One region of the Pseudomonas sp. SA233 genome, then DNA from elsewhere that is predicted to be linked to it. Evidence: riboswitches for the same ligand, from Rfam matches in the RefSeq annotation. Region 1 holds a riboswitch; each other region holds the start of a gene.
The links. A riboswitch is a leader RNA that binds a small molecule or an ion and turns the genes downstream of it on or off. The one in region 1 is predicted to bind cobalamin.
Positions count from the first base shown of each region.

Region 2: linked by a shared signal. The riboswitch ahead of M1D87_RS09975 (TonB-dependent receptor) and the one ahead of cobW (cobalamin biosynthesis protein CobW) in region 1 are both predicted to bind cobalamin.
Region 3: linked by a shared signal. The riboswitch ahead of M1D87_RS09965 (ABC transporter substrate-binding protein) and the one ahead of cobW (cobalamin biosynthesis protein CobW) in region 1 are both predicted to bind cobalamin.
Region 4: linked by a shared signal. The riboswitch ahead of cobO (cob(I)yrinic acid a,c-diamide adenosyltransferase) and the one ahead of cobW (cobalamin biosynthesis protein CobW) in region 1 are both predicted to bind cobalamin.

Region 1 covers NZ_CP096449.1:2,759,428-2,761,621, reverse strand. The annotation lists gene cobN (cobaltochelatase subunit CobN) at 1-179, opposite strand, end outside; gene cobW (cobalamin biosynthesis protein CobW) at 183-1,250, opposite strand; cobalamin riboswitch at 1,351-1,563, opposite strand; gene M1D87_RS12900 (branched-chain amino acid aminotransferase) at 2,037-2,194, shown strand, end outside.
Region 2 covers NZ_CP096449.1:2,170,978-2,173,171, forward strand. The annotation lists gene M1D87_RS09975 (TonB-dependent receptor) at 1-822, opposite strand, end outside; cobalamin riboswitch at 932-1,139, opposite strand; gene nhaR (transcriptional activator NhaR) at 1,175-2,068, opposite strand.
Region 3 covers NZ_CP096449.1:2,166,692-2,168,885, forward strand. The annotation lists gene M1D87_RS09960 (FecCD family ABC transporter permease) at 1-264, opposite strand, end outside; gene M1D87_RS09965 (ABC transporter substrate-binding protein) at 264-1,274, opposite strand; cobalamin riboswitch at 1,386-1,583, opposite strand; gene M1D87_RS09970 (DUF1624 domain-containing protein) at 1,612-2,194, opposite strand, start outside.
Region 4 covers NZ_CP096449.1:1,358,528-1,360,721, forward strand. The annotation lists gene M1D87_RS06320 (hypothetical protein) at 1-519, opposite strand, end outside; cobalamin riboswitch at 687-906, shown strand; gene cobO (cob(I)yrinic acid a,c-diamide adenosyltransferase) at 1,025-1,636, shown strand; gene M1D87_RS06330 (cobyrinate a,c-diamide synthase) at 1,633-2,194, shown strand, end outside.

The DNA.
Region 1 (2,194 bases):
ATCGGGTTGGCCAGGCGCAGGCTGGGGTAATCCTCGGGCAATTGCTCGGCGGTATCGGCGAGCAATGCCAGGTGCGAATCGCCGCTGCAGAGAATCACCAGCTCGGCGGGCGTCTGGCCGAGGTCGGCAATGCTGTCATCCGGCACGAAGCCGCCGGGCTGGGTCCGCAGCAGGTGCATGGGTCAGGCGCCCAGTGCCTGGCGCAGGCGCGCTTCCAGCTGGGCGGCGTCGAGGTCCTGGCCGATCAGCACCAGGCGGGTGATGCGCGGCTCGTCGACGCGCCAGGCGCGGTCGAAGTGCTTGTCGAAACGGGTGCCCACGCCTTGTACCAGCAGGCGCATCGGCTTGCCCGGGATGGCAGCGAAGCCTTTGGCACGCAGGATGCCGAATTCCACCACCAGCTGGGTCAGGGCGTCGAGCAGCAGGCTTTCGTCGGCCTCGGGCAGGTCGATGGAGATGGAGTCGAAGGCGTCGTGGTCATGATCGTCATGGTCATCACCGTCATGGTGGGAATCATGGTGGGTACGGCGACCATCGATGTGCGCCTCGGACTCGGCGCCCACACCCAGCAGCACCTCCAGCGGCAGCTTGCCGCTGCTGGCCTCGACAACCTTGACCGCCGGAGGCAGTTCTTCGGCCACCTCGGCGCGCACCTTGGCCAGGCCTTCGGCGTCGATCAGGTCGGCCTTGTTCAGCACCACCAGGTCGGCGCTGGCCAGCTGGTCGGCGAACAGTTCGTGCAGCGGCGACTCGTGGTCCAGGTTGGGGTCGAGCTTGCGCTGGGCATCGACCTGGTCCGGGTAGGCGGCAAAGGTGCCGGCGGCCACGGCCGGGCTGTCGACGACCGTGATCACCGCGTCGACGGTGCAGGCATTGCGGATTTCCGGCCACTGGAAGGCTTGCACCAGCGGTTTGGGCAGAGCCAGGCCGCTGGTTTCGATGAGGATATGGTCCAGGTCGCCACGGCGTGCCACCAGCTCGCGCATCACCGGGAAGAACTCTTCCTGCACGGTGCAGCACAGGCAGCCGTTGGCCAGCTCGTAGACGCGGCCGGTGGCTTCTTCCTCGGTGCAACCGATGCTGCACTGCTTGAGGATTTCGCCGTCGATGCCCAGCTCGCCGAACTCGTTGACGATTACCGCAATGCGGCGGCCCTGGGCGTTGTCGAGCATGTGGCGCAGCAAGGTAGTCTTGCCCGAGCCGAGGAAGCCGGTGACGATGGTGACGGGGAGCTTGGCCAGTGTTTTCATGTCGCATTGCCCTTGGCAGATTGGCGCGGGCATGCAGGACGACAACCGCAGGCCAGGCCGGCCGGGCTTGTTCGCCACCGGATCACCCCGCCCGGTTGAAAGTCGAAAACGTGACGAGGCAGGTCTCCTGGCTTGCACCGTTCCATGTGCCCGCTGGTGCAGCGGTCTGGCGGGATGACGCCTTCCCGCGCGCGGGCGCAGTGGCTGTGTCGATCCGTTGTCGGTGCTTACAGTTGCGGGGGCAGCCGCGGCTTGTACCGCGTTCCCGTCTTAGCTTCGGCCTGGCCGAAGAACCTCGAAGTGGCAAGGCTACGCAGTGGCTGGCGGGTGGTCAACCATTGGCTCGCCTCGATTCTTGTAGCGCCTGTGAGATCGAGCGCCGCCCGCGCGGCGCTTCGCAGCACAAGGCTGCTCCTACATCTGTTTCGGGCCAATTATTCCTGAGGCAAAGGCGCGCGGTCCCTTGGTGTCCACCTCGATATCGTGCCGGACAAACAAGGCGGTCGCGCGCATTGGTACAGGCGTTACTGGCCCGAAACAGATGTAGGAGCAGCCTTGTGCTGCGAAGCGCCGCGCGGGCGGCGCGCGCTCTCACAGGCACTGAAAATGTTGTGGCGAGCACCTCGCAGCCCCGCTGCAATACCTGCGCCGTGCCGCAATAAATGCATTGCAGGCTATCAATTCGTGACTGGCCGTTCCCGATCTGCCACGGATGTATTATGGTGGCGTGGTGCGCATATAACAGCAGCCCGAGCAATCGGGCACTTGCAAGACAATGAGGGTGTCATGAGCAACGAAAGCATTAATTGGGACAAGCTGGGTTTCGACTACATCAAGACCGACAAACGCTACCTGTCCGTATGGCGCAATGGCGAGTGGGACAAGGGCACCCTGACCGAAGACAACGTACTGCACATCAGTGAAGGCTCCACTGCCCTGCACTA
Region 2 (2,194 bases), 590 kb from region 1:
CAGGCTGCTGCGGTAGTGGCCGTCGATCAGCGGGGTGCCGTAGTAGTTGGCAGGCTGCGCATCGCCGCGGTCGTGAGCGAGGGTGAAGCTGAGGTCGTCGCTGGCATCGAAGCGCAGCGCGGCGCTCAGCGCCAGGCTGCGTGACGGGGTGCGGTCGACCCAACCGTTACCGGTTTGCTGGTTCAGGGCCAGGCGGTAGCTCAGGCGCTCACCGAGGCTGCCGCCGCTGTCCAGGCCGAGCTGCTGGCGGTCCCACGAACCGTAGCCCAGGCGCAGGTGGTTGCGTACCTCGCCGGCAAACGGCTTTTTCGGGATCACGTTGACCACCGCCCCGGTGGCGCCTTCGCCATACAGCACCGAAGCCGGGCCGCGAATGACATCGATGCGCTCGACCATCCACGGGTCGACCGGGAACGTCTGGGTGCCGGCACCGGTGTACAGGCGTGCGCCGTCGAACAAGGTCATCACCGAGCCGTGCCCGGTAAAACCGCGGGCGGACAGCCCCGTGCCGCCGTCGCCAGGGGAGCCGATGTAGCTGATGCCTGCTGAGCGGGTCACCGCGTCCTGCACGGTGAGGTTGTTGCGCTGCTGGATCTGCTCGGCGCTGATGCTGCTGGTGCTGGCCGGTGTCTCCAGGGCGCTGAGGCCCAGGCGCGAACCAGCCTGGGTCGGTGTGGCCAGGTCGATGGCGTGGCTGTCGAGCGTGTCGGTGATGGCCGTGGAGGGCAGGGCCAGTGGTTGTCGCTCGAGGTCATCGGCCAGGGCCGGCAGGGAAACGGCCAGGCAGGCCGCCAAGGGGTGAAGCTTGAAGATACGGGACATGTCGTTCCACTACTGCAGGAATGAATGGATCCCGGTGGAAAACACGCAAAGGCGCACCGTGCACGCAGGCGCACGCACGGATACCGGCCTGCGCCCGCCCACCGCGGGTTGCCAAGTGAAGCTCCAGGCCGGTCTCCGGGCTTGCGAGGGGCATGAAACCTTCACCTTCCCATGCAAGTGCACAGTGGTATCTCGAAGGGTTCGCTCGCTTACCGTTGCGGGGGCAGCGCCGGACTTGTCGTGGGCAACACGACGCACCGGCTTCCCGTTTCACCCTGCGCGCGGCGGCGCAGGGCACCTGAAACTGGCGGGCATATGACCATTGAAACGCGGGAGGCGTCAAATCTGCCTGCTACCAATGAAACAACTCTCGTCGCGCCCCCTCGGTAATCGCCACGATCCCCGGGTGCTTGACCTTGCGCTCCACCGAAATGGCATAGAACGACTCGTGCACCGCCTCGGTCTGCCCGATCAGCTCCACGCCGTACTGGCGGCACACTTCCTCGGCGATCACGCTGGGCGCAACGAAGATGCCGCTGCCCGACTGCCCGAATGCCTGCATCAATGCACTGTCATCGAACTCGCCCACGATCCGTGGCTGCACCTGCTGCTCACCCAGCCAGCGCAGCAGGCGGCTGCGTACCACGGTTTCCTGCCCGGGGATAAGCAATGGCGCATCCTGCAGGCAGGCGGGGAAGGGGCCTTCCAGGCGTTGTGCCAGCGCCGGGGTGGCGAAGAAGCTCAACCCACACTCGCCCAGTTTCTGGCTATAACCCTTGATGTCCAGGTGGCTGGGCATGGGGCTGTCGGAAATCACCAGGTCCAGGCGCTGGATCGCCAGGTCGGCCAGCAGCCGTTCGAGCTTGTCTTCGCGGCAGTTGATGCGCAGCACGTCGTCCAGCTCCATGGTCGGTGCCAGCAGGCGGTAGACGATGGACTTGGGCACCACGTCCGCCACACCCACGCGGAACAGGATCTGCTCCTGCGGGCCGGCCCGCAGCATGGCCTCCAGTTCGCTTCCCAGCTGGAACATCTGCTCGGCATAGATCAGCGTCTGGCGCCCGGTTTCGGTCAATTCCAGCTGGCGCCCCACGCGCTGAAACAGCTCCAGACCATAGGTCTGCTCGAACAGGCTGATCTGACCGCTGATGGTTTGCGGGGTCAGGTTCAACTGTTCGCTGGCGCGGGCGATGCTGCCGGTCTTGGCCACGGCCCAGAAGTAGTGCAACTGCCGATAGTTGAGCATCGGTATCGTTCCGGATTCGTAAAAACCGAAGTATAACCGCTGAAAATACGAATTTTCCGGATGTGTTGCGCTCTTTAGAATGCGACTCCATCAGGCGCCGTGTGCGCCGCCGGAACATGAAAGCGA
Region 3 (2,194 bases), 590 kb from region 1:
GCGCAACAGTGCCTGGAGGATCACGCCGCAGGTGGCCAGGCCGGCGCCGCAGGCCGCGGCAACCAGGGTGCGGGGCAGGCGGTAGTTCCAGACGATGCCGGCGTCGATCGGGTCGACCGGGTAGCCGGCCTGCCACAGGTGGTTGGCCAGTACCTGGCCGACCACGCCGGGCGACAGGTTGGTTTCGCCGATGGCGGTGCCGGCCAGCAGGGCCGCCAACAGGGCGGCCAGGGCAACGGCGATGCAGGGTAGCAGGCGCATCATCACTGGGCTGCTTTGCCGCTGGCGAAGGCGGCGGCCAGTGTCTGCAGGCCGCTGAACAAGCGAATGCCGGCCTGCATGGCGTCGGCGTCGAGGATGATGATGCGGTCGTGCTTCACCGCGTCCATGTTGCGCGTCACCGGGTCGCTACGCAGGAATGCCAGCTTCTTCTGGTAGTCGTCGGCGGGGTAGCGGCGGCGGTCCATGCGGGCAATGATCAGCCAGGTGGGGTTGGCCTTGGCCAGGGTTTCCCAGCCTACGGTCGGCCATTCTTCGCTGGACTCGACCACGTTGCGCACGCCAAGGGTGCGCAGCATGAAATCGGCGACCCCCTGGCGGCCCGCCACATAGGGGTCGATGTGCAGGTCGGCGCTGGAGAACCAGAACAGCGCCGAGGTGGCGGACAGGTCCTTGTCGACCAGTTGCGCCTTGGCACTGTCCAGGCGGCCTCTGAGCTCGGCATTCAGGGCTGTGCCACGGTCCTGCACGTCGAAGATTGCCGCCAGCTGGCTGACGCTCTTGTAGATAGTGTCGACCTGGAACGCCTGCAGGCGGGTGCCATCGGCACCCACCAGGTTGTCCTTGCCTTCGCAGTCCGATGGCAGCAGGTAGGTGGGGATGCCCAGTTCATCGAACTGTTCGCGGGTGGCGACCGCCCCCTGGGCACCGACCATCCATTCGAACTGCACCGTCACCAGTTGCGGGCGCTTGCCCACTACCGCCTCGAAGCTGGGCTCGTTGTCGGCCAGGCGAGGCACCTTGGCGTTCTGCACCTGGTACTCGGGCAGCACATTGTTGAACCACAGCGAGGTGGCCGCCAGTTTGTCGCCCAGCCCCAGCGCGTAGAGCATCTCGGTACTGGCCTGGCCAATGGTGACCGCGCGTTGCGGCGCCTGGGCGAAGGTTTGCGGCTTGCCGCAGTTGTCGACCGTCAGCGGGTAGTGGGTGGCAGCAGCCTGGGCCAGGCCGGTGAGGCCGAGGCCGGCGAGCAGGGTGGCAAAACGGGGCAGCATGCTGGGCGATCTCCTATCGGACAGTTCGGGTGAGGAACGCACGGACAGGCATCGCCGAGCCCCAGCTGGCGGCAGGGGCAACACTGATGGCCAATCCCGGACACCCCGCCGGTTGGTGAATGTAGGCCGGCAGGTCTCCTGACTGGTGCGTCATGGCCTGGCTCCGGCCTTCCCGGGTTCGTGGCCCAGTGGCATTGATGGAGCAGGCTCGGCACCTACAGTTGCGGGGGCAGTTCCGTTTGGCCCGAATTGGCGGGCCTGGGATTCCCTATTGATTCCGTGGTGGAAACCGGCGGCCGGCATGGTAGACCATCGTGCCGCCGGGTGAAAACGCTTTTCAGAAGTACTTCAGCCAGGTGATGTCGCGCCGCCGCGCCTTCAGGCGGGCGAACCAGCGCACCGGCCGGTACAGCGAAACTGCCAGCAGCACTGCCCCCAGCCACACCGCGGCGATGCCATCGAAGCCGAAGTAGTCGCCATGGTTGCGGCCGAACAGCGCCACGCTGGCCAGGTACAGCAGCTTCAGTACATACAGGTGCAGCAGGTAGAAGAACATCGGTGCCGCGCCGAACACCGCCAGGGCACTGATCCAGCGGGCCTGGCCGGCGCGTTCGAAGGCGCGCAGCAACAGCAGGCCACAGCCCAGGGTCAGGGCCAGGAACAGCAGCGACGGCGGGTACTTGGTGATGTTGAAGAAGCTCATCAGGGTTTGCGTGACGGTCGGGTAAACGCTCCATGGTGCCTCGCCGTAGCCGTTGACCAGGCGCAGCACGACAAAGCCCAGCAGCGCGATCAGCCCGGCCAGCAGCAGGCGATGCTGGCGTTGGCCGGCCTCGCTCGCGCGGGCGAACCAAGGACCCAAGCCGTAGCCCAGGGCGATGACACCGATCCACGGCAGCACCGGGTAGGAGGTGCGCAGG
Region 4 (2,194 bases), 1.4 Mb from region 1:
CTTGCGGTAGGCATACGGGAAGTACCAGGCGATGGCACAGGCGGTATGTTTCTGCAGATCGTCGACCAGGTCCTGCAGTTCCTCGGGGCTGGCATGCTGGCCAGCCTTCCACGGGCTGATGAACAGCGCACCAGCTTTCAACTGGCTGGGGTAGGCCACCTGGCGCGCGAGGGCAGTGGTCTGCTGCAGGGCGTCGGCCATGTCCAGCCTCGCGATTCTTGGCCAGCGCTGACTGACACTGAGGTACAGCGCTTCATCGGCACTGCTGATCGACAGGTCGCAGCGCCCTTCGTGTTCACCTTCGTCGCGCTGCTTCTTGCCGGCAAACTGCTGCAGCGCCGCCAGTTCGGCTTGCCAGGCCGCTGCGGCAAGCAGCCCCGTATTGGCGGCGGCGCCATGCCAGTAAGGTGCTTCGGCATCGCCGGCAAACTGGTTGAAGCGGTCGATACAGTCGCCCCAGCGCTCCAGCACCGGGGCAAGAAACTCCAGGCGCGGGTTGTTGATGATCTGGCCTCGCATGCTGCGCTCTCCTGTTGTAGTTGTGATCGCGTTCAGCTGAAAGTGATGGCTATGTGATATCACTGTATTCAGTGTGGCACAACCAGGTGAATTGGCCATTACCCAGGCGGAGCCTGTTCGGCTGCAAAGCGGCCCGCTTCGATTGACGCTCCCGGTGCAACCCTCTAACCTTCGCGCGTGTTTCAGGTGCCCTGCCAGCCCCGACTGGGCAGGGTGAAACTGGGAAGCCGGTGGGTGCCAGCATGGCGCGATTCCGGCGCTGCCCCCGCAACGGTAGGTGAGTCGCGGCCGCGCAGGGCCACTGGGTGCCAGCACCCGGGAAGGCGCGCAGGCCTGGGCCAAGGCCCGCTCACAAGCCCGGAGACCGGCCTGATACTGCCAACGGCATCACGGAGGGTGATGCGCGGTGCACCGTGGCGTACGGCCACGGCCCCTGCGCGTTCTCCGTCTGCCCGCCTTTTACCTGTCGCCGCGTTGCCGTGGCGACAGCCAGCGGAGAACCCTGATGAGCGAATCCACCGAACGCGACGAACGCCACCTGGCGCGCATGCAGCGCAAGAAGGCGATCATCGACGAACGCATCGCCAATTCCCCCAACGAATGCGGCCTGCTGCTGGTGCTGACCGGCAACGGCAAGGGCAAGAGCAGCTCGGCCTTCGGTATGCTCGCGCGCGCCCTGGGCCATGGCATGCAGTGCGGTGTGGTGCAGTTCATCAAGGGCCGCAACAGCACCGGCGAAGAGCTGTTCTTCCGCCGCTTCCCCGAGCAGGTGCGCTACCACGTGATGGGCGAGGGCTTTACCTGGGAAACCCAGGATCGCCAGCGCGACATTGCCGCCGCCGAAGCAGCCTGGGCCGTTTCGCGCCAGTTGCTGCAAGATCCGAGCGTGCAGTTCGTGGTGCTCGATGAACTGAACATCGCCCTCAAGCACGGCTACCTCGACCTTGACCAGGTGCTGTCCGACATCCAGGCCCGCCCACCGATGCAGCATGTGATCGTCACTGGCCGTGCCGCGAAACCCGAGATGATCGAGCTGGCCGACACCGTTACCGAAATGGGCATGCTCAAGCACGCGTTCCAGGCCGGTATACGTGCACAGAAGGGCGTGGAACTGTGAGCCAGCCGCGCCATTGCCCTGCCGTACTGATCGCGGCACCGGCCTCTGGTCAGGGCAAGACCACCGTCACCGCCGCGTTGGCCCGGCTGCACCGCAACCTTGGGCGCAAAGTGCGGGTGTTCAAGTGCGGCCCCGACTTTCTCGACCCGATGATCCTTGAGCGAGCCAGCGGCGCGCCGGTGTACCAGCTCGACCTGTGGATGATCGGCGCCGATGAAAGCCGCCGCCTGCTGTGGGAAGCCGCCGGCGAGGCCGACCTGATCCTGATCGAAGGGGTGATGGGGCTGTTCGACGGCACGCCGTCCAGCGCCGACCTGGCGCGCCACTTCGGCGTGCCGGTGCTGGCGGTGATCGACGGCACGGCCATGGCCCAGACCTTCGGCGCGCTGGCCCTGGGCCTGGCACGCTACCAGGCGGACCTGCCGTTTGCCGGTGTGTTGGCCAACCGGGTGGGCAGCCTGCGCCACGCGCAGCTGCTGGAAGGTAGCCTGACCGAAGGCCTGCGCTGGTATGGCGGCTTGTCCCGCGAGCGCGGTATAGAGCTACCCAGCCGTCACC